Regions from separate parts of the Janthinobacterium sp. BHSEK genome, predicted to be linked through region 2. Evidence: predicted binding sites of a transcription regulator. Region 2 holds the regulator's gene; each other region holds the start of a gene.
What was found. The regulator FNR, encoded in region 2, switches genes on or off when oxygen is low (the NO sensors DNR and NnrR bind a similar motif). The targets are predictions, from matches to a motif close to TTGATNNNNATCAA.

Region 1: AC0V2Y_RS22385 (XrtA system polysaccharide chain length determinant) is a predicted target of FNR. The motif match lies at 3,456-3,469, and genes of this name have one in related genera.
Region 3: AC0V2Y_RS03085 (bacteriohemerythrin) is a predicted target of FNR. The motif match lies at 2,624-2,637, and genes of this name have one in related genera.
Region 4: cydD (thiol reductant ABC exporter subunit CydD) is a predicted target of FNR. The motif match lies at 3,474-3,487, and genes of this name have one in related genera.

What each region holds. Positions count from the first base shown of each region.
Region 1 covers NZ_JBWBYV010000067.1:13,737-19,257, forward strand. Annotated here, with positions in the region: gene AC0V2Y_RS22375 (TIGR03016 family PEP-CTERM system-associated outer membrane protein) at 1-941, opposite strand, end outside; gene AC0V2Y_RS22380 (XrtA-associated tyrosine autokinase) at 925-1,776, opposite strand; gene AC0V2Y_RS22385 (XrtA system polysaccharide chain length determinant) at 1,796-3,325, opposite strand; gene AC0V2Y_RS22390 (XrtA/PEP-CTERM system exopolysaccharide export protein) at 3,569-4,192, shown strand; gene AC0V2Y_RS22395 (N-acyl amino acid synthase FeeM domain-containing protein) at 4,393-5,139, shown strand; gene AC0V2Y_RS22400 (S1 family peptidase) at 5,143-5,521, opposite strand, start outside.
Region 2 covers NZ_JBWBYV010000005.1:64,708-70,228, reverse strand. Annotated here, with positions in the region: gene AC0V2Y_RS02910 (TOBE domain-containing protein) at 1-321, shown strand, start outside; gene AC0V2Y_RS02905 (response regulator) at 414-3,488, opposite strand; gene fnr (fumarate/nitrate reduction transcriptional regulator Fnr) at 3,728-4,486, shown strand; gene AC0V2Y_RS02895 (FixH family protein) at 4,613-5,137, opposite strand; gene ccoG (cytochrome c oxidase accessory protein CcoG) at 5,192-5,521, opposite strand, start outside.
Region 3 covers NZ_JBWBYV010000007.1:905-6,425, reverse strand. Annotated here, with positions in the region: gene AC0V2Y_RS03100 (PepSY domain-containing protein) at 1-1,796, shown strand, start outside; gene AC0V2Y_RS03095 (hypothetical protein) at 1,932-2,117, shown strand; gene AC0V2Y_RS03090 (hypothetical protein) at 2,258-2,413, shown strand; gene AC0V2Y_RS03085 (bacteriohemerythrin) at 2,713-3,111, shown strand; gene AC0V2Y_RS03080 (hypothetical protein) at 3,119-3,970, opposite strand; partial or broken gene AC0V2Y_RS03075 (TonB-dependent siderophore receptor) at 4,298-5,521, shown strand, end outside.
Region 4 covers NZ_JBWBYV010000001.1:111,471-116,991, reverse strand. Annotated here, with positions in the region: gene AC0V2Y_RS00570 (amino acid ABC transporter ATP-binding/permease protein) at 43-1,725, opposite strand; gene cydD (thiol reductant ABC exporter subunit CydD) at 1,722-3,410, opposite strand; gene AC0V2Y_RS00560 (GbsR/MarR family transcriptional regulator) at 3,548-4,099, shown strand; gene AC0V2Y_RS00555 (PEP-CTERM sorting domain-containing protein) at 4,412-4,978, shown strand; gene AC0V2Y_RS00550 (hypothetical protein) at 5,148-5,327, shown strand; tRNA gene AC0V2Y_RS00545 (tRNA-Arg) at 5,409-5,483, opposite strand.

The DNA.
Region 1 (5,521 bases), on a different contig from region 2:
GGCATGGTGGTGATGTTTTCGCTGTAGCTCAGTTGCCAGTTGGTATGGCGCTGCAGGAAGTTGGCATCCAGGCTGTAGGTGGTGCCAAAGAAGCGCTTGCCCGTGCTGAAGGCCACGCTGGTGCGCGGCGATGGCGTCCACACGCCGCCCAGCGACCAGAAGCGCCCCTCGGGCGCCTTGCCGCTGGTAGAGATATAGCCTTCCTTTTCCAGGCCGCCGCTGGCCGTGGCCGCCCATTTGCTGCTGAACGGATAGCGCAGGCCCACGCTGCTGCGCTGCATGCGCACGGGCGCCAGCTTGCTGTCCTGCGTGCGGCGCACGTCGTGGCTGGCGTTCCAGGTCCAGCCGCCGGCGCGCGGCTCGCCGCTGAGCAGCAATTCCATTTCATCGCTGTGCACGGACAACAAGTCGCCGCCGCTGTCGACCGTGTTGCGCGTGTAGCGCAGCTCCGCCGTGGCCAGGCCGCGGAAGCGGTGGCGCAAATACGGGCTGATGCCGGTGGTGCGCACGGTGCTGGCATTGTCCGTGTCGGGCAGGTCGTCGATCAATTGGGGACCGAACGGCGAGATGTTGCGCCGGTTCACGCTGGCATCGGCATCGATGAAGAACCAGTCCTTCACCAGCTCGGCGTCGGCCGAGGCGTGCAGCTGGTGGTTATCGGTATCGGCACGCTGTCCCGACAGGTATTTGTGCCAGCTGTAGTCGAGGTGCACGCGCAGGCGGGGGCCCGTGCCGATGAGGGCGATGGCGGGCGCGATTTCCGTGATGAAGTCCGATTGCGCCTGGCCGGGCGGCGCGCGCAAGGCATTGTCCGTATAGCTTTCGCGCAGGCGCAGCGACGGTTTCACCAGCCAGTCGACGGCGCCGGCCGGCGCGGGCAGCAGCAGGGACAGGAACGGCAGCAGCGGCAGCGGAACCCGGCGGCTAATCGTAATGGCCATAGCCGTAGTAGTCGTTGCCGGGGAATGATCTGGTCTTGTTGTAGATTAAATGGATGTGCTCGCACGAGTCGATCTGGCGCAGCGCTTCCTTGACGGCGTGCTGGGTCGTCGTTTCCGCCTCGACCACCATCACCACTTGGCCCATCTGTCCCACCAGCGCGTGCGCCTCGCTGGTGATCAAGAGGGGCGGCGAGTCGAAGACGACGACGCGGTCGGCGTAGCGGCTGGCGATCTCGGCCAGCAAGCGGCTCATGGCCCGGCTGGCCAGCAGTTCCGTCGCATGCTTGTTGCTGCGCCCGGCGGGCAGGATGCTCAGGTTGGCCACGTTGGTTTTCAGGATCACGTCCGCCATCGCCAGCTGCGGGTCGAGCAGCACGTCCATCAGCCCCGGCTCGGGCGGCAGGCCCAGCACTTTCAGCACGGACGGGCGCGCCACGTCGGCATCGACCAGCAGCACTGTGATATCCATTTCCATGGCGATGCTCATGGCCAGGTTGACGGCGCAATACGTCTTGCCTTCGCCGGGCATGGCGCTGGTGACGACGATCAGGTTGCCGTGGCGGATGGCCTCGGCGCCGCTGGCGCGCGCCTGGCGCAGCAGCGGGCGCTTGATGATGCGGAAATCCTCGGCCACCGAACTGCGCCCGCCATCGTGCGTGAGCATGCCCTGCTCGGCCAGCCGGGCCAGGTTCAGGGGCCGGTACTGGGGCGAGCGGGCCGCCTGCGCGCCATCCGCGCCAGCGGCCACCTCCGGACCATCCGCACCATAGGGCACGCTGGCCTCGGCCACGCCCAGGATCGTGGGTTCCTGCTTGCCGCTGTCCTTGCTGCTCATCGTCGCTCCCCTGGTGGCTCTAGAATTTCAGCAGCGCGGCCGTCATGACCCCGCCGTACAGCACGAACAGGCTGCCCAGGCAGGCGCCGAAGCCATAGCGGGCGCGGCGGCGGCGCACCTGCTGCAGCGGCGTCCAGTTCATCGATACCGTGCCCAGCACGTTCAAGCCCGTCGCGTCGCGCAGTTCGGACGGACTGAGGAAGGTGGGGCGCACCTGGCTGATCAGCAGGGCCGCGGCGACGCCGGCCACCAGGGCCACGCCCAGCGCCGCGCTGAACAGCAGCGGGCGGTTCGGGCCGACGGGCGCATATTGCACCGTGGGCGGGTCGATGATCTTGAAGGCCATCATCTCGGTGGTGGAACTGAGTTCGCCCGACAGCTTGGCCGCTTCGCGCCGGCCGATCAGCTTTTCATAGTTTTCCTTGTTGATGATGTAGTCGCGGTTGAGCTGTGCCAGCTGCGATTCCACCTCGGGCACGGCATTGCTCTGCGCCAGCAGCCGTTCATTGCGCGCGCTGTATTCCTGCACGCGGGCGCGGATGGCGGCCACCTTGGCGTCCGCGTCCGTCAGCGCCACCTTCAGCTGCTGCAGCATGGGGCTGTAGTTCTTGCCCGGGTCGCCGGACGCCGTTTTCAGCTTGCTTTCCTCGATCTTGCGCTCTTCCAGCTGGGCCACCAGGCGCTTCGAGGCGATGATGTCGGGATGCAATTCCGTAAATTGCATGCGCAGGTTGTCGAGGTTCTTGTTGAGCGAGGCGATGCGCTCGTCGAGTTCGGGATTCGTGATGGACGACGCGTTCGGCTCCATGTCGAGCACGGGCTCGTCGCCCTCGATCTGGCTCTGGATGGCCTTGCGCGCCTGTTCCGCCTCGACCAGCTCCAGCTTGGCATTGTTCAGGCTATCGGACGACATCAGCAGCTGGCTGCCGTAGTCGATGCCCTGGCGCGGCAGCAGCAGGTTGTTGCGGATCTTGAATTCCTTCACCAGGTTTTCCGCCGCGCTCAGCTTGTCCTCGTAATTCTTGATCTGCTCGTCGATGAATTGCACCGCCTTCTGCGAATCGCCCTTTTTGCCCTGGAAACTGCCTTCGACAAAGATGGTCAGCAGGCTTTGCACCACGTCGCGCACCAGCTTCGGGTTGCGCCCGCTGTAGCTGATGGTGTAGATGTCATAGGCGTTGGTGCCGGTGATCTTGATGCGGCTCATCAGGTCATCGAGCTGGGCCTCGTGCTCGCGCACGGTCTTCGAATCGAGGTCGAGGTCGACCATGCGCATGACGCGCTCCACGTTGGGCCGGCTGAGCAGGGTGCGGCTCATGATGGCCACCTGCTGTTCCGTGTTCGGCACGCTGGTCATGCCGGCCATCAGCGGCTTGAGGATGGTTTGCGTATCGACAAACACGCGCGCCGACGTCTGGAAGTCGTCGGGCAGGCTGATCACCTTGATGAAGCCGACGATGGCCACCAGCCACGCCACCAGCACCGCATGCCAGCGGTATTTCCAGATGCCTTTCAGGCTGGAAAGCAGTTGCTGTATCAATTGCTCCATGTCGCTTCCTTCAGGTAACGGTGCTGCACGGCAGACGGGCGGGCGACGGCGTCTTGCAAGAAATGCTTGTCTGTTGAGTAAGCAAAGTATAGGGCGCCTGTCGAGCAAGATTTCCCAAGATGATTGCTTCTTGATACGCCTCAAGGTTCACTTGCCGGCTTTTAATAATCATAGGAAGTTCGCGGCCCAGGCTGGTTCTGCGGGGCCGGCCATGGACGCGCCATCGACTCGAAGAGGCTCCGCATGAATCCGTTTTGCCGTGCATTTGTCTGCAACACGCTGCTCCTGGCCGGTGCCGCCGGCCTGCTGGGAGGCTGCCGCACCCGCTATCCGCTGGCGCCCGCCGACGACAGCGCGCCCATGCACGATTACCTGATCGGGCCGGGCGATTCCGTCAACATCATCGTCTGGCGCAATCCGGAAGTGTCGCTGACGGTGGCCGTGCGGCCGGACGGCAAGATCACCACGCCGCTGGTGGAAGACCTGGAGGCCAGCGGCAAGACGTCGACCCAGCTGGCGCGCGACATCGAGCAAGCCTTGAGCAAGTTCATCCAGCAGCCCGTGGTGACGGTCATCGTCACCAATTTCTCGGGGCCGTATGGCGAGCAGATCCGCGTGATCGGCGAGGCGGCCAAGCCGCAGGCGCTGCCGTACCGGCTCGGCATGTCGCTGATGGACGTGCTCATCGCCGTGGGCGGCATCACCGATTTCGCGGCCGGCAACAAGGCCAGCATCATCCGCGTGCGCGAGGGCAGCCAGCAGCAGCTGCGCGTGCGGCTCGACGATTTATTGAAGGAGGGCGATATTTCCGCGAATGTCATGATGCGGCCGGGCGACGTTTTATTGATCCCGGAAAGCTTTTTTTAACAGCGGGCTCGACAATATCAAAACAGCACTTATATTTGTCATTTTGTACTTTTCGGCAAATTTCATCGTGTTATTTTGCTATCTAAAGACAGATTTCTTCTGTTTTTTTAGCTAAAGGTGGGAACTTCTCCCGTTTTTGTCTTGTCACAAGGCATTGGCTTCAGTCCGTCTCGACGGCTGCCGATGAACGTGAGGACAAGATGAGCTTTGAAGATGAACCCATTATTTCCTTCGACACGCCCGGTACTTTCAGCGACCTGGTGGTGGGCGAGGGGCAGATCGACCCGGCCATGGAGCATGAGCTCGACCTGCAGCGCTTTCATATCCGCATGGCCAATTCGCGTGGCCGGCGTGAAGCGGCCAGCTTGCTGATCCGCAAGATGTACGGCTGGCGCGGCTATGCCGTCGATCCCGGCATCGCGCACGCCTTGAACAAGATCACCTTGTTCGCGGAAACGGCGGGCACCACCGTCGGCACCATGACCCTGTGCCTCGACAATGACGAGACGGGCTTGCCGGCCGATGAAAACTTCCGCGACAAGCTCGACGTCCTGCGCGAGCAGGGCCGGCGCCTGTGCGAGCCGTCGCGCCTGGCCATCGACAAGGGTGTGAGCAAGCGCGTGTTTGCGGCGCTGATTCATATTTCTTATATCTATGCCCACAATATTCACGGCTTTACGGATTACGTGATCGAAGTCAATCCGCGCCACGTGGTGTTTTACAAGCGCATGCTGGGCTTCCAGGACTTCGGCGGCGAGCGCGAGTGCACGCGCGTGGGGGCGCCGGCCGTGCTGCTACGGCTGGACCTCGACTACATGGGGGCCCAGATCCGCAAATACGGTGGCCTGATGGAACAGCATGGGGGTGAACGGTCGTTTTACCCCTTTTTTTTTCCGACATGGGATGAGCCCGGCATTACCGACCGGCTGAGGCAAGGGCGCAACTGAGGTTTATTTGCTTTTCAGTAAGATCGCCTGCATGTAGCCGCCCGGAATCGCGTAGGTGATGCCGCTCGGCGCGCTGATGGCGGCCTCCTTCAGGCCCTTGACGTACACCATGTTGACGATGCCGTAGACGAGACCGGTCTCGGGATCGAACAGCGGGCTGCCGCTGCTGCCCGGATACGCCGTCGCGTCCAGCTGGAACACGGTGTAGGGCGCCTTTTGCAGCTGCGCCAGGCGCCGGACGTCGAGGCGCTGCGCGTTTTCGCTGGGCATGACCACCGGCGTCAGCGATGACACGGTGGCGCGGTGCGTCACGTGGTGCAAACCGAGCAAGGTCCCGAGCGGAAAACCCGTGAAAGCCAGGGCCTGGCCCTCGCGCACCGTG
Region 2 (5,521 bases):
GCCATCGTCACGCAGGGCAGCAGCGCAAGCCTGGGCCTGGTGCCGGGCGCGGAAGCGTTTGCGCTGATCAAGGCGTCGTCGATCATCCTCGTGGCCGACAGCGCAGGCGCGCGCTTCTCCGCGCGCAATCAATTGACCGGGGTGGTGACGCGCGTGCAGACGGGTGCCGTCAACACGGAAGTGGTGCTGGACTTGCCGCGCGGCGGCACCATCGCCGCCATCATCACCAATCAGAGCAGCACCGAGCTGGGCATCGAGATCGGCAGCAATGTGACGGCGATTTTCAAGGCGTCCAGCGTGATTCTGGGCGTGCCGGCGTAAATGGGGTAGGTCGGATTAGCGCGCAAGCGCGTAATCCGACAAGGTTCCGGGGTCAGACCCGGCGGGTCAGACCCCGGTTTTACGTTGCAGGCTTAATCCTTCAGCCTGGATAACCAATCCGCCGCCGCCGTCAGCGCCAATTCCAGTTCCTGCGCCGTCTGCGCCAGCAGTGCCGGCACTTCGTCGAGGCGGCCCGCGTCGATGGCTTCCTCGGTGGCGAAGGCGGCGCGGATCAGGCGTTTCGTGCCCAGGGTGCCGACGGAGCCGCGCACGCTGTGCAGGATGCGCGCCACGTCGCTGTGGCGGCCTGCCTGCAAGGCTGTTTCGGCGTCGCGCATGGGCGTCATGCCCTTGTTCAGCGCGTCTTCCACCATGCGCCGCAGCACGCCGCGCCCCTTCGCGTCGCGCCCCATCACGCGCATCAGCGGCGCCATGGAAAACACTTCCTCATCGGCGACGGGCGCCGGCCCGGCCGTCTGCACTGGCGGGCGCTTGGGCAGGTGGCGCAGGATGACTTCCATCATCTCTTCCACCACCACGGGCTTGGCGATGAAATCGCTGATGCCGGCCGTCATGCAGCGCTCGCGCTCGGACGCCAGCACGCCGGCCGTCATGGCGATCACGGGCAGGCTCAAGCGCAGTTCCGTGCGGATGATGTGGGTGGCGCTGAAACCGTCCATGACGGGCATCTGCATGTCCATCAGCACGATGTCGTAGCGCAGCGCTTCCGTGCGCAGCCGTTCCACGGCTTGCAAGCCGTCGCCCACCACGTCCAGGGTGGCGCCCATGTGTTCGAGGATGCCGCGCGCCACGGCCTGGTTCAGGTGGTTGTCCTCCACCAGCAGGAAATGCACGCCGGCCAGTTCCGTGCCCAGCGGCTGGTGCAGGATGCGCTGCTCGCCGCCGTCGTGCTTGGCAATCAGCGCCTGGTGCAGGGCATCGAACAGGCTCGAGCCCGTGATCGGCTTCATCAGCACGACATCGGCCTCGGCCGCGCTGGAGATTTCTTCCAGGTGGTTGCGGGCGAAGGCGTTGACCATCACCACGATGGGCTGGCGCTGGCCGGCCGCCGCCTGGCGGATGGCCTTGGCCGTGGCCAGGCCGTCCATCACGGGCATGTGCCAGTCGGCCAGCACCACGTCGTACGGTTGCTGCTGCGCCAGGCGTTCGCGGTACAGTTCGATGGCGGCAAAGCCGGAGTCCACTTCGTCGGCCAGCCAGCCCCATGCCTCGATCAGCTTGACGATCAGTTCGCGCGTGGTGCGGTTGTCGTCGGCCACCAGCAGGCGCAGCTGGCCCAGGGTGGGCGTGCGCCGCGTTTCGGCCGGCTGCGCCAGCATCTCGAACGGCACGCTGAACCAGAAGCGGCTGCCCTTGCCTTCGTTGCTGGCGACGGCGATGTCGCCGCCCATCATGTGGATCAGCTGCTTGCTGATGGCCAGGCCCAGGCCCGTGCCGCCGAAGCGCCGCGTGATGCTCTGGTCGCCCTGCGAAAAGGCGGCAAACAGCTGCTGTTGCTGCAGCTGCGTCATGCCGATGCCCGTGTCGCGCACTTCGAAGCGCAGCCAGGCGCGGCCGTTTTCTTTCTCGGCCAGGCTGACGGCCACCACCACTTCGCCGCTCTCGGTAAACTTGATGGCGTTGCCGGCCAGGTTGACGAGGATTTGCTGCAGCCGCTGGGCGTCGCCCACGAGGCGGCGCGGCACGTCGGGCTCGACGGCAATGGCCAGTTCCAGCTCCTTTTCACCCGCATTCATGGTCATGGTCGTGGCCAGCGTGTTCATGACTTCGTCGAGGTCGAATTCGACGGGCGACAATTCCATGCGGCGCGCCTCGATCTTCGAATAGTCGAGCACGTCGTTGAGGATGCCCAGCAGCGACTGGCCCGCCACGCGCACCATGGTCAGGTACTTGCGCTGTTCCGTATCGAGCTTGGTATTGCCCAGCAAATACACCATGCCCAGCACGGCATTGAGGGGCGTGCGGATTTCATGGCTCATGTTGGCCACGAAATCGCTCTTCGCACGGTTGGCCGCCTCGGCCCGGTCGCGCTCCTGTTCCAGCTCCGCCGCGCGCGATTCGAGTTCCTGCTGCAGGCGGTCGCGCTCGCTCATCAGGCCGTTGAAGGCTTCCGTCAGTTCGCCGATCTCGTCGCGCTGCTGCACGGGAACGGGAGTGAAACGGCTGCCGCTGGTGCGCAGCGCCTGCAGGGTGTCGCGCAGGCGCACCAGGGGCGAGAGCAGGCGCACGGTGACCCAGCCCAGCACGGCTGCGGCCAGCAGCGAGGCGAGGATGCTCCACAGCACCAGCCGGTACAGCACGCCGTCGAACGGTTCGAAGGCGTCGTCGAGGGGCAGCGAGGCGGCCAGCAGCCAGTTCACCGATTTCAGGCGCTTGAAGCTGTTGACGGCCGTGATGCCGCGGCTGTTGGTGCTGACCATGCTGCCTTCGCCATCGTCCTTCAGCAGCTGGGTGGTCGTCAGGTTGGCGTTCGGCAGGCGCGGCTGCAGCAAACGGCTGGTATCGGGGTGCAGCACGTAGCGCGGCACGGCGCCGCGCGTGAGGATGAAGTAATAGCCGCTCTTGCCGATCTTTTCCGAGCGCAAGCGCCCCAGCAGGTTGTCCTTGTACAGGCGCAGCACGCCGATCACCACGCCGGCCACCTGGCCGTCGGCGGCCAGCACGGGCGCCACCATCTGCACGATGGGCATGCCGCTCGATTTGCCCAGCATCGGCTCGGTGATCATGGGCTGGCGCGTGCGCAGCACGGTCTGGAAATACTCGCGCTCGGCGACGTTGATGCCGGCGCGCCCCGCCACTTCTGGCATGTCGGCCACGACGGCGCCGTGCGCGTCGAGCACCAGCACGTCGTCGAACAGCACCAGCATCGAGCGGCGCGAATAGTATTCGCGCAATTGGGCGGGCTGGGCGATCAGTTCCGGCGGCTGCTGCCGGGCCGTCAGGGTGACGATCTGCAGCAGCATCCCCAGCTTGTCGTCGAGCTCGGCGGCGGTGCGGCTGATCAGGGACGACTGCTGGCTCAGCAGTACCCGGGTGAAATCGTCGCGCATGTGCTGCACCTGGATCATGGTGACCAGCGCGATCATGGCGATCGAGGTCAGGCTGGTGGCCAGCGCGACTTTTGCTTTGATGCCGAGAGGCTTCATGATTTCCTTTTCAGTACCGGGCGGCACAGGCGGCAAATAATGCTGTCAGGAATTTTCCTATCAATACCCCAGCTTGGCAAGCGCCGCCACGCAAATTGCCCTCTCCGCATGGGCTTTTGACGATGTTGCCATATAATTAAAGGCGGGACGTCGTTTATTCGGTGAAATTGCGGTGAAATTGGCACACGGCAACCCTGTATGCAGTAAACTTGTTGTTGCATTTTCTAAAAGGTACCGACATGACTGAAGCGCTACTCACTCCAACCTTGCCCACAGTGACCGTGGAAGCGTTGCGTGCGCGATGCTCGACCTGCAGCATGCATCAATTGTGCCTGCCGATGGGCCTCGATGTGGGCGACATGGACAGGCTGGACCAGATCATCGGCCGCCGCCGCAAGATCGTGCGCGGCGCCTCGCTGTTCCGCATCGGCGACTCGTTCCAGAACCTGTACGCGATCCGCCTGGGCCACTTCAAGACCTACCAGATCAATCCGGGCGGCGAAGAGCAGGTGACGGGTTTCCAGATGGCTGGCGAACTGCTGGGCATGGACGCCATCAGCGCCGACCGCCACCACTGTAATGCGGTGGCCCTGGAAGACAGCGAAGTGTGTGAAATCCCGTTTTCCAGCCTGGAACAATTGCTGGGCAACATGCCGACCCTGCTGCGCCATTTCCACCGCATGATGAGCCAGGAAATCACGCGCGAGCAAAGCGTGATGCTGTTGCTGGGCAATATGCAGGCGACGCAGCGCTTTGCCGCCTTCATCGTCAACCTGGCGTCGCGCTATGAAGCGCGCGGCTATTCGAGCAGTAAATTCCAGTTGCGCATGTCGCGCGAGGAAATCGGCAACTACCTGGGCCTGACCATCGAAAGCGTCAGCCGTTTATTGTCGAAATTCAAGAAGGAAGGCTGGCTGCGCGTCTCCAACCGAGAGATCGAGATCCTGCAGCCGGCGAAATTGAAGGCCATTACGGCCGGCACGGACGTCTGCAAATAACAGCACCGTCAAAACCTACTGCGCGTCGCGCTTTGCGGCCTGCGATGCTCGCTGTGCTCTAGCACAGCTGCGCTTCTCAGCCACAAATCACTGCCGCTCGCTACGGTTTTTTCCCGGCGCTGTACGTTATAGCTCTTCATCCGCGTGCAGCGCGATGCTGCGTTGCAGCGGCCAGGTCCAGATACCGGACAGGCGCCACTCGCGCTTGTCGTTTTCCACCAGCACCTGCCAGCGGCTGCGTTCGAGCATCGGCAGCGCCACGGAAAAATTGCCGGCAGCATCGGGCTGCACCAGCAGCTTGATATCCTTTTCCGGCAGGGTCGCATGCGCCAGGTGCAGCAGCAAAGGCCTCTGGTACGCCTTGCCGAAGCTGTGCACGGAACCGCTCAGGCGCGCTGCGGCGACGTCATACGCCAGGGTCGTATCCATGGCCAGGTCGCTGGCGATCGTGTCGCGCTTCAAATCCTGGTTGATGGCCTTGCCCTGCTTGTAATAGTCGCCCACCACCAGCGCATCGGGTTGTGTAAACGCGATATAACCCATGAAGCTGCCGACGACCACGGACAGGCCGGGACCGATCATCAGCAGCCATGGCCAGCGGTGCTTGTACCACGGGGCAACGGGGGCTTGCAGTTTCAGACTGTCGGACATGCTATTTCTCCTGTGTAAATGGCCGGCCCCCATGCGGGGACCGGCCTTCCTGCATTAGCGCGGCACGATGAAGACCGCGCTTTCGCGCACGTGCAGCGACGGGTCGTCCAGCGAGTGCAATTCGATTGCAATCTTGTTCGAACCCTTCTCGCCGACGCCGTGCGGCACGCGCAGGCGGATCGGCCAGCCCAGCGTTTCCGTCGGCTGCAACGTCACTTCCTCGCGTGTCAGCAAGGTCAGGCCCGGCAAGCCGGATGCGCTGATTTTGAAATGCTGGCTTTGCTCGGAGGTGTTCATGATCTGCAGGCGGTAGACGTTTTCGATCATGCCGTCTTCCACTTCGCGTCCCATCGAACCGCGGTCGCGGATCACGTCCATTTTCAG
Region 3 (5,521 bases), on a different contig from region 2:
TAGTGCGCGACAATATCGACGCCTGGGCCGGCAAGCCCCCGCGCACGGCGCAGGCGCCCGCGAAAAAGGGTTCAGCTAAGAAAGATGCACCGCCCGTCGACGTCAGTCTGGCCTGGACCAGCTTTCAGCGGCACGCCCCCGGCTGGACCCTGGCCACCGTGCGCCTGCCCGTGCGCCCCGGCGAAGCCGTGCAATTCACGTGGCTGGCCAGCGATGCGCCGCACGAACGGGCGCGCAGCCGCATGAGCATTGCGCCGGCCGACGGCACGCTCACGGAAAACGAACCGTACAGCCAGCAGGCGCTGGGGGCACGCCTCGTCAACATCATTTATCCGCTGCACATGGGCACGTATTTTGGCTTGCCCGGCCGCATCATCGTCACCCTGGCCAGCCTGGGCCTGCCCCTGTTCGCCGTTACGGGCTGGATGCTGTACCTGGGCCGCCGCAAGGCCAAGCGGGCCGTGCAGGCGCAGCGCGCGCTGCTGGGCGCCGGCGCGCCGGGCAAGACGGACACAGGTTTACCGACCCTGGTGGCCTACGCCAGCCAGTCGGGACAGGCCGAGCGCCTGGCTTTGGCAAGCGCGCGCGCCCTCCAGCAGGCGGGCGTGGCCGTCGACGTGCAGTCGCTGGAGCAGCTTGATCCCGCGCAATTGCGCCAGTATGAACGGGCACTGATCGTCGCCAGCACCTTTGGCGAAGGCGAGGCGCCGGACGGCACGCGCCGCTTCGCGCGCCTGCTGCAGCAAACGGCGGGCACGCCGCTGGCCGGCCTGGATTTCGGCATGCTGGCCCTGGGCGACCGCCACTACAGCGCCTTCTGCGGCTTTGGCCATGCGCTGGAACAGCAATTGCGCGCGCTGGGCGCCACGCCTATGTTCCCGCTGATCGAAGTGGACAAGCACGATCCCGCCGCCCTGGCCGCCTGGTCGCAAGCGCTGGCCCGCTGCAGCGGCAGCGCCATCGATGCCATCGGCGTGCAGGAAGAGGCATCGTATGCAGAGTGGCGCCTGGCGCGCCGCGTGCTGCTGAACCCGGGCAGCCTGGGCGGCGAACTGCATGAAATCACCTTGACGGGTCCGATCGATGCCAGCTGGGAAGCGGGCGCGCTGGCGGAAATCATCGGGTGCAACGCGGATGGCAGCGAAGGCGACGCGCAAGGTGAGCACAAAGCCCCGCATGCGCCGCGCAGCTATTCGCTCGCGTCGCTGCCGTCCGATGGCGAACTGCAATTGCTGGTGCGCCAGGAACGCCACGCGGGCGGCGAAAACGGGGGCTACGGCGTCTGTTCCGGCTGGCTCACGCGCTTCGCGCCGCTGGGTAGTCCCATCCGCCTGCGCCTGCAAGCCAATCCTGCCTTCGCCCCCGCCCTGGTCGACGTGCCCTGCATTTATATCGGCAACGGTTCCGGCCTGGCCGGCCTGCGGGCACACCTGCGCGCGCGCCAGCGGGCGGGGCTGGCCCGCAACTGGCTGCTGTTCGGCGAGCGCCAGCAAGCTTTTGACAGCGTCTGCGGCGAAGAGTTGCAAGGCTGGCTGGACGCTGGCCACCTGGCGCGCCTGGACCTGGTCTTTTCGCGCGACGGCAACGATGGCGGCAAACGCGAATACGTGCAGGACCGCCTGCGCGCCAACGTCGGCGAGCTGCGCGGCTGGCTGGCGCAAGGCGCCATCGTCTACGTGTGCGGCAGCCTGCAAGGCATGGCGACGGGAATCGATGCTGTACTGCAAGAAGTGCTGGGCCAGGACGGCCTCGACGCCCTGCTGGCGGCCGGACGCTACCGCCGCGACGTGTATTGATCTGCATCAGCCCGCCGCCGGCACCGCCCGGCTATGTGGGCAGGCGCACGGTCATGGCCAGCCATCGGACTACAGTGGGGGCATCGCGGCATGGCAACATGCGCGCCGCCCCACCCACTGTCTGCGAGGCTAGCCATGAAAAACCCCTGGATGAGCATGTACCTGAGCGCCGCCAACCGCATCGCCAACACGGCGCGCGGCCACGCCACGGCCGCCGTCAAGCGCGAAGCGGCGAAAAATACGCGGCAATTGACGCAAGTGTGGTTCGACTCTTTCCTGCCCGCCGCAGGCAAGCCGCGGCGCAGCCGCAAGGCCAAATAAAAGGCGTCACTGGTGCAGTGCGTCACAGCAACTAGTTGAAGTTTCAATCAGATGAACTAAACTGCAAGCATGGTAGTACATAGGACGTGACCGGCAGGCGCCGCATCCCCGCGCCGCCGCCGGGACACCGGGAGACGACCATGTTGACGCTCAAAGTGCTGCTCTGCCTTGCCTTGTCGGCCCTGATGCTCGTGCCCCTCGTGCTGAGGGATGCGATGCAGACGTCGGCCGGGCAGCAGATGCAGGTGCCGAATGTGGATGCGCAGGGCATGTGGGCCCACTGGCCCAAGCAGTAATACGCGCGGCTGAGGGCAGTTGAACAAGCGCGCCGCTGGCTGCGTTGCTTTGACTTGCCGTACTAGCGTACTGTCTGCGTCAAAGACGCCTTGCCGGCGGCGTTTTTCAGCGGCGCCCGCTAGTGGTGTTCAGCGTTAAAAACCGCTTTGTTGCGGGTGGGAATTTGTTCTCTTCGCCGGCGGCTTTCCTGATCCCCTCTTCAGCATACTTTGATCCAGATCATGGATTTCGCCCTTCGCTGCGTCCACACTGGAACAGTCCGCTTCGCACCGCGACGGACTTAACCGGGGGTATCGGCATGGGTAACTCGCATTGGAAGGATGAGATGGCGCTGGGCGTTCCCGTCATCGACGAGGCGCATGAGGCGCTGTTTCAGGAGCTGGCGCGGCTGGGGCAGTTGAGCGACCAGCATTTCAGCGTGGCGTTCCGCGAGCTGATTGCGGCAGTCGAACGCGATTTCCGCGAGGAAGAGGATTTGATGGAACAAATCGGCTTTCCCTCGCTGGCGAATCACCGCGAACAGCATGCGCGCGTCCTCAGCGGCTTGCACCATGCCTGGGCCGCCGTCGATGAAGGCGACCTGGAACAGGGGCGCCATGCGCTGTCGCTGTTGCCGCAATGGCTGATCTTCCACCAGGCCACCATGGACCTGGCCCTGGCGGCGGCGCTGGAACTGGTGCAGCGCCAGCCTAACTAGCAGTTAATTACAGCAACAGCACCGTCGCCTGCTCGGGCAAGACCACGCGGTAGTGTCCCGGATATTTGTCTTCGCCGTCGAAAATCTTGCAAAACACGGGCTGGTTGATGTCGTTGACGGCCGCCTCGTTCATGGGCAGGGTGGCGATCAGCTGTTCGCCATCCATCAACTGCAAGGCGCTGCCCCGCTCGGCCGCGCAAAAGGCCAGCGCTTGCACGTCGCTGGCGAACGGCCGCTTGTACCACGGCGTAATGGCCCGCACGGCGCGGCGGGCGTCGTGCAGGACTTGCCCCACGCGCGTGACGTTCCAGGCATCGCGCGCCACGGACGGCTGCAGCACGATATTGGCCGTCAGTTCGCCCCTGCCCTTGTTCACCAAAAACGTGCCATCCTGCGCGGCGATATCATCGTTGAGCGGCACGACAAACACGCCGCCGGCCGACACCTTGACCGGCACGGGGGCGCCATTGCCTTGCAAGGCCACGCGCACGTCGTCGATGGTGGCGCTCAGCTTGGCAGGAATCAGGCGCAGGGCCATGACCACGCTGCCGCTCGACACTTGCCACACTTTCCGGGCCGTCAGATAACTGTCGCGGTAAGCCGTGAAGCGCACGCGCGGCGCCTTGGCGTCGCTGCTGGCCGTGATCGTCACCGTCTGCGATGGCAGGGCTTCCTCTGCGCTCACCGCCGGCGCTGGCGCAGCGGGCGTGGCCGGCGCAAGGGGGGGCGGAACGACTGCGGCGGCGGGCGGCGCGCTGGCGCTCTGCAGCGGCGCGGGCACGGCCGGCGGCGCGTGCTCCTGGGCCTGGCCCAGCGACACGACACACAACCATCCGGCACAGGCGATCCATGTACGCATGCATTTCTTTCATTAAGGAAAATATTTTGTCAGCGCCTGCATTATCGCAGAAGGCCGGACGATGCGCCGCCCTTGGGCTGCCTGCGCTCCGCCGCCTGCACTATTTTGGTGCGCACGCTTGATTATTTGGCAAATACCCATTATATTGATAATGATTCTTATTCACAAATCATGACTGGAATCATGCACGACCTTTCCGCCGCCATGCGCGGGCGGAACTGCTATCCGAGCCAGATCCCGGGCCAGCGTCACGCCATCCCCCCAGCCACTGCGCCACTCGCCAGACGAGATAGGAACCCTCACGACTAAAAATACACCAGGAAAATAATGCAATCGACCACCGTCCTCTCTTCTTCGCGCCTGCCCGCCTTGCGCCCCCTGCCCCATCTACTACACATCAGTCTGCTCACCCTTGCCGCTGGCGTGGCCCTGCCCGCACTGGCCGCCGACGCCGCCCCGGCTGACGTGACCATGCCGGCCGTCACCGTGCTGGGCCAGTCAATGGCCACCACGGAAGGCACGCAGTCGTACACGGCTGGCGAAGCCCGCAGCGCCACGCGCATGGACCTGTCGCTGCGCGAGACGCCGCAGTCGGTCAGCGTCATCACGCGCCAGCTGCTCGACGACCTGGGCGCCGTGCGGCTGGACCAGGCGCTGGCGCAGACGACGGGCATCCAGGTGGGCCAGAACGACACGGAGCGCACGACGTTTTATGCGCGCGGCTTCGGCATCAACAATATCCAGATCGACGGCATGGCGCGCGGCGGCAATGCGCCGCTGCAAGACACGATTTTGTACGACCGCATCGAGGTCGTGCGCGGCGCCACCGGCCTGATGGGCGGCACGGGCGACCCGTCGGCCACCATCAATATGATACGCAAGCGGCCGGGGAAGGAATTCCAGGCCAGCGCCGGTCTCATCATGGGACGCTGGGATGATCAGCGCGTCGAGGCCGACCTCTCCACGCCGCTCAACGCCGATGGCAGCGTGCGTGCGCGCACGGCCCTGGCCTGGCAAAAACGCGATTCCTACCTGGACATGTATCACGAACGCAAGACGGTCGGCATGCTCATCGTCGAGGCGGACGTGCGCCCCGGCACCCTGCTGACGGCGGGCGTCGACTTCCAGGACAACAAGCCCACGGGCGCCACCTGGGGCGCCGTGCCCTACTGGAATGCGGATGGCAGCCTGGCGAACTTGCCACGCAACACCAGTCTCACGACGCCATGGAGCACCTGGGCCAACAAGCAGCACACCATCTTCACCTCGCTGGACCAGCACCTGCCCGGCAACTGGAATCTGCATCTCGGTTATGCGCGCACGGAAAGCACGAACCGCACCACCGTCGCCTATGCGGGCGCGGGTCATCCCGACCCGGCCACGGGCGAAGGCATGCGTCTGTGGACGGGCGCCTATGGCCCGGGCAAGAACACGGGCGACAATTTCGACGTCTACGCCAGCGGCCCCTTTACCTTGCTGGGGCGCAAGCACACGGCCATCATCGGCTGGAACGGCGGCAACCAGCGCGCCCGCTCGCTGGGCGGCGAGGCG
Region 4 (5,521 bases), on a different contig from region 2:
GGCGTGCGGCACCGCCTGTGTCTCCAGTCCTTCCTTGATCCCTTAATCTGCGCGCAGGCCCGCCAGCGCCACTTCGAAGGCTGGCGTGCCACGGCGCGCGTCGCCGACGATACGGCCGTCGCGCAGGCTGACGAGCCGGTCCGCCAGCGCCGCTTCGCGCCGCAAGTGGGTGGCGATCAGCAAGCTGCGCCCTTCGCTGCGCGCGCGCAGGCGCTGCAGGACATCGATCGCCGTCTGCGCATTGAGCGCTTCCGTCGCCTCGTCCAGCAGCCACAATGTCGATGCGTGCAGGAACAGCCGCGCCAGCGCCAGGCGCCGCGCCTGGCCGCCCGACAAGCCCAGGCCGCCCTCGCCCAGCAGGGTGTCCAGGCCGTCCGCGAAGGCCCGCACCTCGTCATCGAGGCCAGCTGATTGCAGCGCCGCCCACAGCTGCGCGTCGCTGGCGGACGGGTCGGCCAGGCGCAGGTTGTCGCGCAAGCTGTCCTGGAACAGTTCCGTCTTCTGCGTGAACAGGCAGGCGCACGGCGCGCTGACGCTCCCCGACAGGGGCGCCAGCTCGCGCGCGGCGATGGCCAGCAAGGTGGACTTGCCCGCGCCGCTGGGGCCGATCAAGGCCACGCGCTCGCCCTCGCCGATGTGCAGCGATACGTCATGCAAGATGGCGACACGGCTGCCCGCATGCGCGGCGCTGACCTGCTCCAGGCGCAAGCCCGGTGCGCTGTCAGCCGGCGGCGCGGCGGCCTCCGGAGCATCCAGGCGCGGCGCCAGGCGGCGCATGGCCAGCAGCATGCGCCCCGCTTCCAGCGCGCCGCGGCGCAGTCCCGCAAACGGTTCCACGGCCGTCAGCGCGATCAGCAAGGCCAGGGCCGCCAGCGGAACACTCATCGTTTGCTGTTCGACCAGCGCCGCCACGGCCAGCAGCACCCCTGCCAGGGTCGCGCTGCCCGCCACGCCGTACGCGGCGCCGGCAGCCGTCTCCAGGCGCAGCAGGGCGACATCGGCCTGCGCCAGCGAGCGGTCGATCTGCCCCAGCGCGGCGCAGTGGGCGTCGATGCGGCCGGCCATCACCAGGTCCGTCTGGCCGGCCACCAGGTCGATGGTGCCGGAGCGCAGCTTTTCGATGGCGCGTGTACGCACGATGGCGGGACGGCGGGCGCGCTGCGCCACGACCCAGCTGATGCCGCCGCCGGCGGCCAGCAGCCACGCGGCCAGGCCCAGGCCCAGCTGCCACCGCATCACGCCCAGCGCCACGCCGGCCAACAAGGCCGCGCACAAGGCCGTGAAAGCGGGCACCAGCAGGCGCAGGTACAGGGCTTCGAGCGCGTCGATATCGGCCGTCAGGCGGAACAGCAGCCTGGCGGGCTGGCGCAGCAAGCGGCTGGCCGCTTCCGGGCGCGACCAGCCGCGAAACAGTTGCACGCGGATACTGACCAGCGCGGCGAACGTGGCGTCGTGCGTGACGAGGCGCTCCGCATAGCGCGACCCCGTGCGGCCGATGGCCAGCAGGCGGATGCCGGCCGACGGGCCGAAGACGTCGAACACGATGGCGGTGGACGCATGCAGGCCGGCAATCGAAGTGGCCGTGATGAACCAGCCGGACAAGCCCAGCAAGGCCATGCCGGCCACGGCCGTCAGGGCCGCCAGCATGGCACCGCCGACCAGCTTGCGGGGCTGGGCCAGCAGCAATTGCCGCAGGACGGGGTGCGATATCAGGGATGTTTTCATGCGCGCTCCTCCTCCTTCTGCGTCGCCGCATCGACCCGCACCGTGCGCTGCAGCCGGCCAGCCAGCACGGGGTCGTGCGTGGCGACAAGCATGGTCTTGCCTTGCGCCAGGGCCAGCAAGGCGTCCGTGACGCGCGCCGCCGTTTCGCTGTCCAGGTGGGCCGTCGGTTCATCGACCAGCAGCAAGTCCGCATGCGGATGCAGGGCCACGCGGGCCAGCGCCAGGCGCACGGCCTCGCCGCCGGACAGGCCCTGGCCGCCATCGCTGAGCATGACGGCCGGCTGCGCCTGGGCCACGCTGGCCAGGTCGGCCAGGTGCAGCGCCTGCGTCACGTGCGCGGCCTGCGCCCCTGCGCGGCCCAGGGTCACGTTCTGGCTGACGGATGCGGCAAACACATGCGGACGCTGGCCCATCCACGCCATGCGCTGGCGCAAGGTATTCACGGTGTTGTCGCTCAGGCGCACGCCGCCGATGCGGAGCTCGCCGCCGCTGGCGGGCAGCAAGCCGGCCAGCAAGGACAGCAAGGTGGTCTTGCCCGCGCCGCTGGCGCCCAGCAGGGCCACGTGTTCGCCTGCGCGCACGCTCAAGTCGAAGCCGTCGAACACGGGCGCTTCGCCGGCATGGGCAAAGCGCAGTTGATGGATGTCAATGGCGGGCGGCGGCGCCACCGCCATGGCGGCGGCGGAGACGGCGGCCACTTCCGCACCGAAGCCAGGCAGGGGCACGCCCTCGGCGGCCAGGTCGTGCAGTCCGGCCAGGCCTGCCTCGCCGGCCGCCTTGTCGTGCCAGACGGCGGCCAGTTCGCGCAGCGGCTCGAAGAACGCGGGCGCCAGCAGCAGGATGAACAAGCCCTGCCCCAGGCTCAGTTCGCGGCCCCAGGTGCCGAAATCGAGACTGCCCAGCAGGGAGAAGCCGATGAACGCTGCCACCATGGCCACGCCCAGCGCGGAAAACAGTTCCAGCACGGCGGACGACAAAAAGGCGATGCGCAGCACCACCATCGTGCGCCGGCGCACGGATTGCGACGAGGCGTCCAGCCGCGCGGCCGTGGCATCGACGGCATCGAGCGCGCGCAAGGTGGCCAGGCCGCGCAGGCGGTCCAGCAGGAAGGCGTTCATGCCGCCCATTTCCACCATCTGCGCGCGGCTGGCCGCTTGCGCGCCCATGCCCACGAGGGCCATGAAGACGGGAATCAGGGGCGCGGCGATGAGCAGGATCAGGGCGGCCGTCCACGACAGCGGCGTCACGGCGGCGAGGATGACGAGCGGCACGAGCATGACTTTCCAGCGCGCCGGCTTGTAGCGCACCAGATACGGCACGATGGCTTCGGCCTGCTCGGCGATGACGCTGGCCGCCTGGCCCGACTGCGCGCGCCGGCGGTCCAGCGGCGAACGGCGCGCCAGCGCCTGCGCCACTTGCCCGCGCAAGGTGGACAGATGCGCGCGCGCCGCCGCATACATGCGCCGCGCGCCCCACGCTTCACAGCCGGCGCGCAGCACGCCCAGCAGCAGCACGCCGGCGGCCGGCCACAGGGCCGCGCGCCACGGTGCGCCATCGAGCATGGCTTGCACGGCCCAGGCCAGCAAGGCCGCTTGCGGCAGCCACAGCAAGGCGGCGCCGCCTTGCGCCAGGCTGGCGGCACGGGGAAGAATAAAGCGGGGCAAGGACAGTGGCGAGGTCGTCATCTTATACTTTTTGAGTTTTCAGAATTTTCTGTAAATTCGATTTTTTGTATAATACTGCGAAACATGACATATATCAATTGACCCTGGCGGTTTGGCGTGAAAAAATTCAGATAATTATGAAAACTCAAAATATCCAAATGACGCCGCTGATCCTGACCTTCGTCAGCCATTTCGGCGAGATGGGCAGCCGCTGGGGCTTTAACCGCACGGTGGGGCAAGTGTACGCCTTGTTGTTTGTCGCGGAGCATCCTTTACACGCGGATGAAATCGCGGAACACCTGAGTTTCTCGCGCTCGAACGTGAGCATCGGCCTGAAGGAATTGCAGGGCTGGGGCTTGATCCGCCAGTCGCGCATTCCCGGCGACCGGCGCGAATATTTTTCTTCGCTGGGCGATGTGTGGCAAATCTTCCGCGTGGTGGCCGCCGAGCGCCGCCGCCGCGAGGTGGCCCCCACCCTGACGGTGCTGCGCGAAGCGCTGCTGGCGCCGGCCACGGAACCGGTGGATCAATATGCGCAGGAGCGCATGCGCGAAATGTATGAACTGGTCGACCTGGCCAACACCTGGTTCGACGACTTGCAGCGCCTGTCGCCCGAATCGATGGCGCAACTGATGAAAATGGGCGCCAAGGTACAAAAGCTGCTCAACGCCAAGGATCGCCTGTTTGGCGTCAGCAACAACAGCGACTGAAGCACCCGCCGCCTCCCCCAAGCAAGGACGTCGCTAGCACAAGCTGGCGCGCCTTGTCACGCCATTTCCTCCTGCCATGTTGGCTATCGCTGGCACAGCCGTACATAGCCGTATGCGATGTTGTCAACTGAACCAATAGTATTATTTAAATTGTATTAATTTACATCAAGAGTAAGCTTGCATTTGCGTACTCAGTACGCGCAGGAAGTAGCTAAAAAGATAGCTAAAAACGGGCAATGGGATGACTTCCACGGCAGGCAGGGACGCATCCCTACACGATGAAGCAACTGTCTCAAGCACAAGGGGATTTTCATGAAAAGCATAAAGAGCATTGCCGTCAAGGCATCCATGCTGGCCGCAATGACTGTACTGGCAAGTGCGGCGCAAGCGGCCACCTGGGTCGATGTGGGGCCGGCCAGCGGTTTCGTCATCGCCGGCAGCACCGTCACCTATTCGCCATCGCCGGCATTGGAGGTGAAATATTATGACGATAATCTGGTGCCGCAGAGCCCCTCGGACATCCAGGGCTATATCAATGGCGTGTTCGGCAGCAGCCTGGGCGCCGCCGTTTCATATTGCGACAGCGCCACGTCGGGCTGCACTGCCGGCACCACGGCGGGCTTGAGCGGCGGGGTCAATTCCTATACGAGCGCGGCCGCCTATGACTATCTGGCCATCCATTTCGGCCAGGGCGAACTGGTATTCCACTGGGCCGCACCCGTGGCTGCCGGCACCACCTTCACGATCGAGGGCCTGCCCAAGGATCTGAGCAACTACAGGGCCTTCATTTCCGCCGTGCCGGAGCCTGGAACCTATGCCATGCTGCTCGCCGGCCTGGGCCTGCTGGGCTTCATGGCACGCCGCCGCCAGGGAAAGTAAGCATCATCAAAGCCTCATGACGGCAGCGGTGCACCGTGCCCGCTGCCGCTTTCAATGCCAGCCGCATCTTTACGCCGCGTTTGCGGCGCCAGGTCCACTGTTTACACCATTTTTAGATCCCCCTCGCTATGCTCGACGGCATCAACTGCTGATCGACGAGGGAGAGCTCATGCACGAACAACCGTTTCGACCACGCGCGCGTAACGTGATCCGCCAGCACCTGCCCGTGCGGGAACGGCTGCGCCTGGCCCGGCTGGCCAACAAGAAAATGGGAGCGGTAATCTCTGCGCTGCTGTGCGCGGCGCCGCTGCTGTACTTGCTGAGCGTGGTGCTGTTTGCGCAGCCATGACACGGCCTGCAGGCAAACGATGAACAGAGATGAAGAAGGATGGCAATGCGACAGCTTGTCGACTGCATGACCAGCAAGGACTGGTCCGCCCAGAGGGAATCGAACCCCCATTCACGGTTTAGAAGACCGTTGTCCTATCCGTTGAACGATGGGCGGAAAGGTGCAGCATTTTAGTCTATGCGCGCCAGCAATGC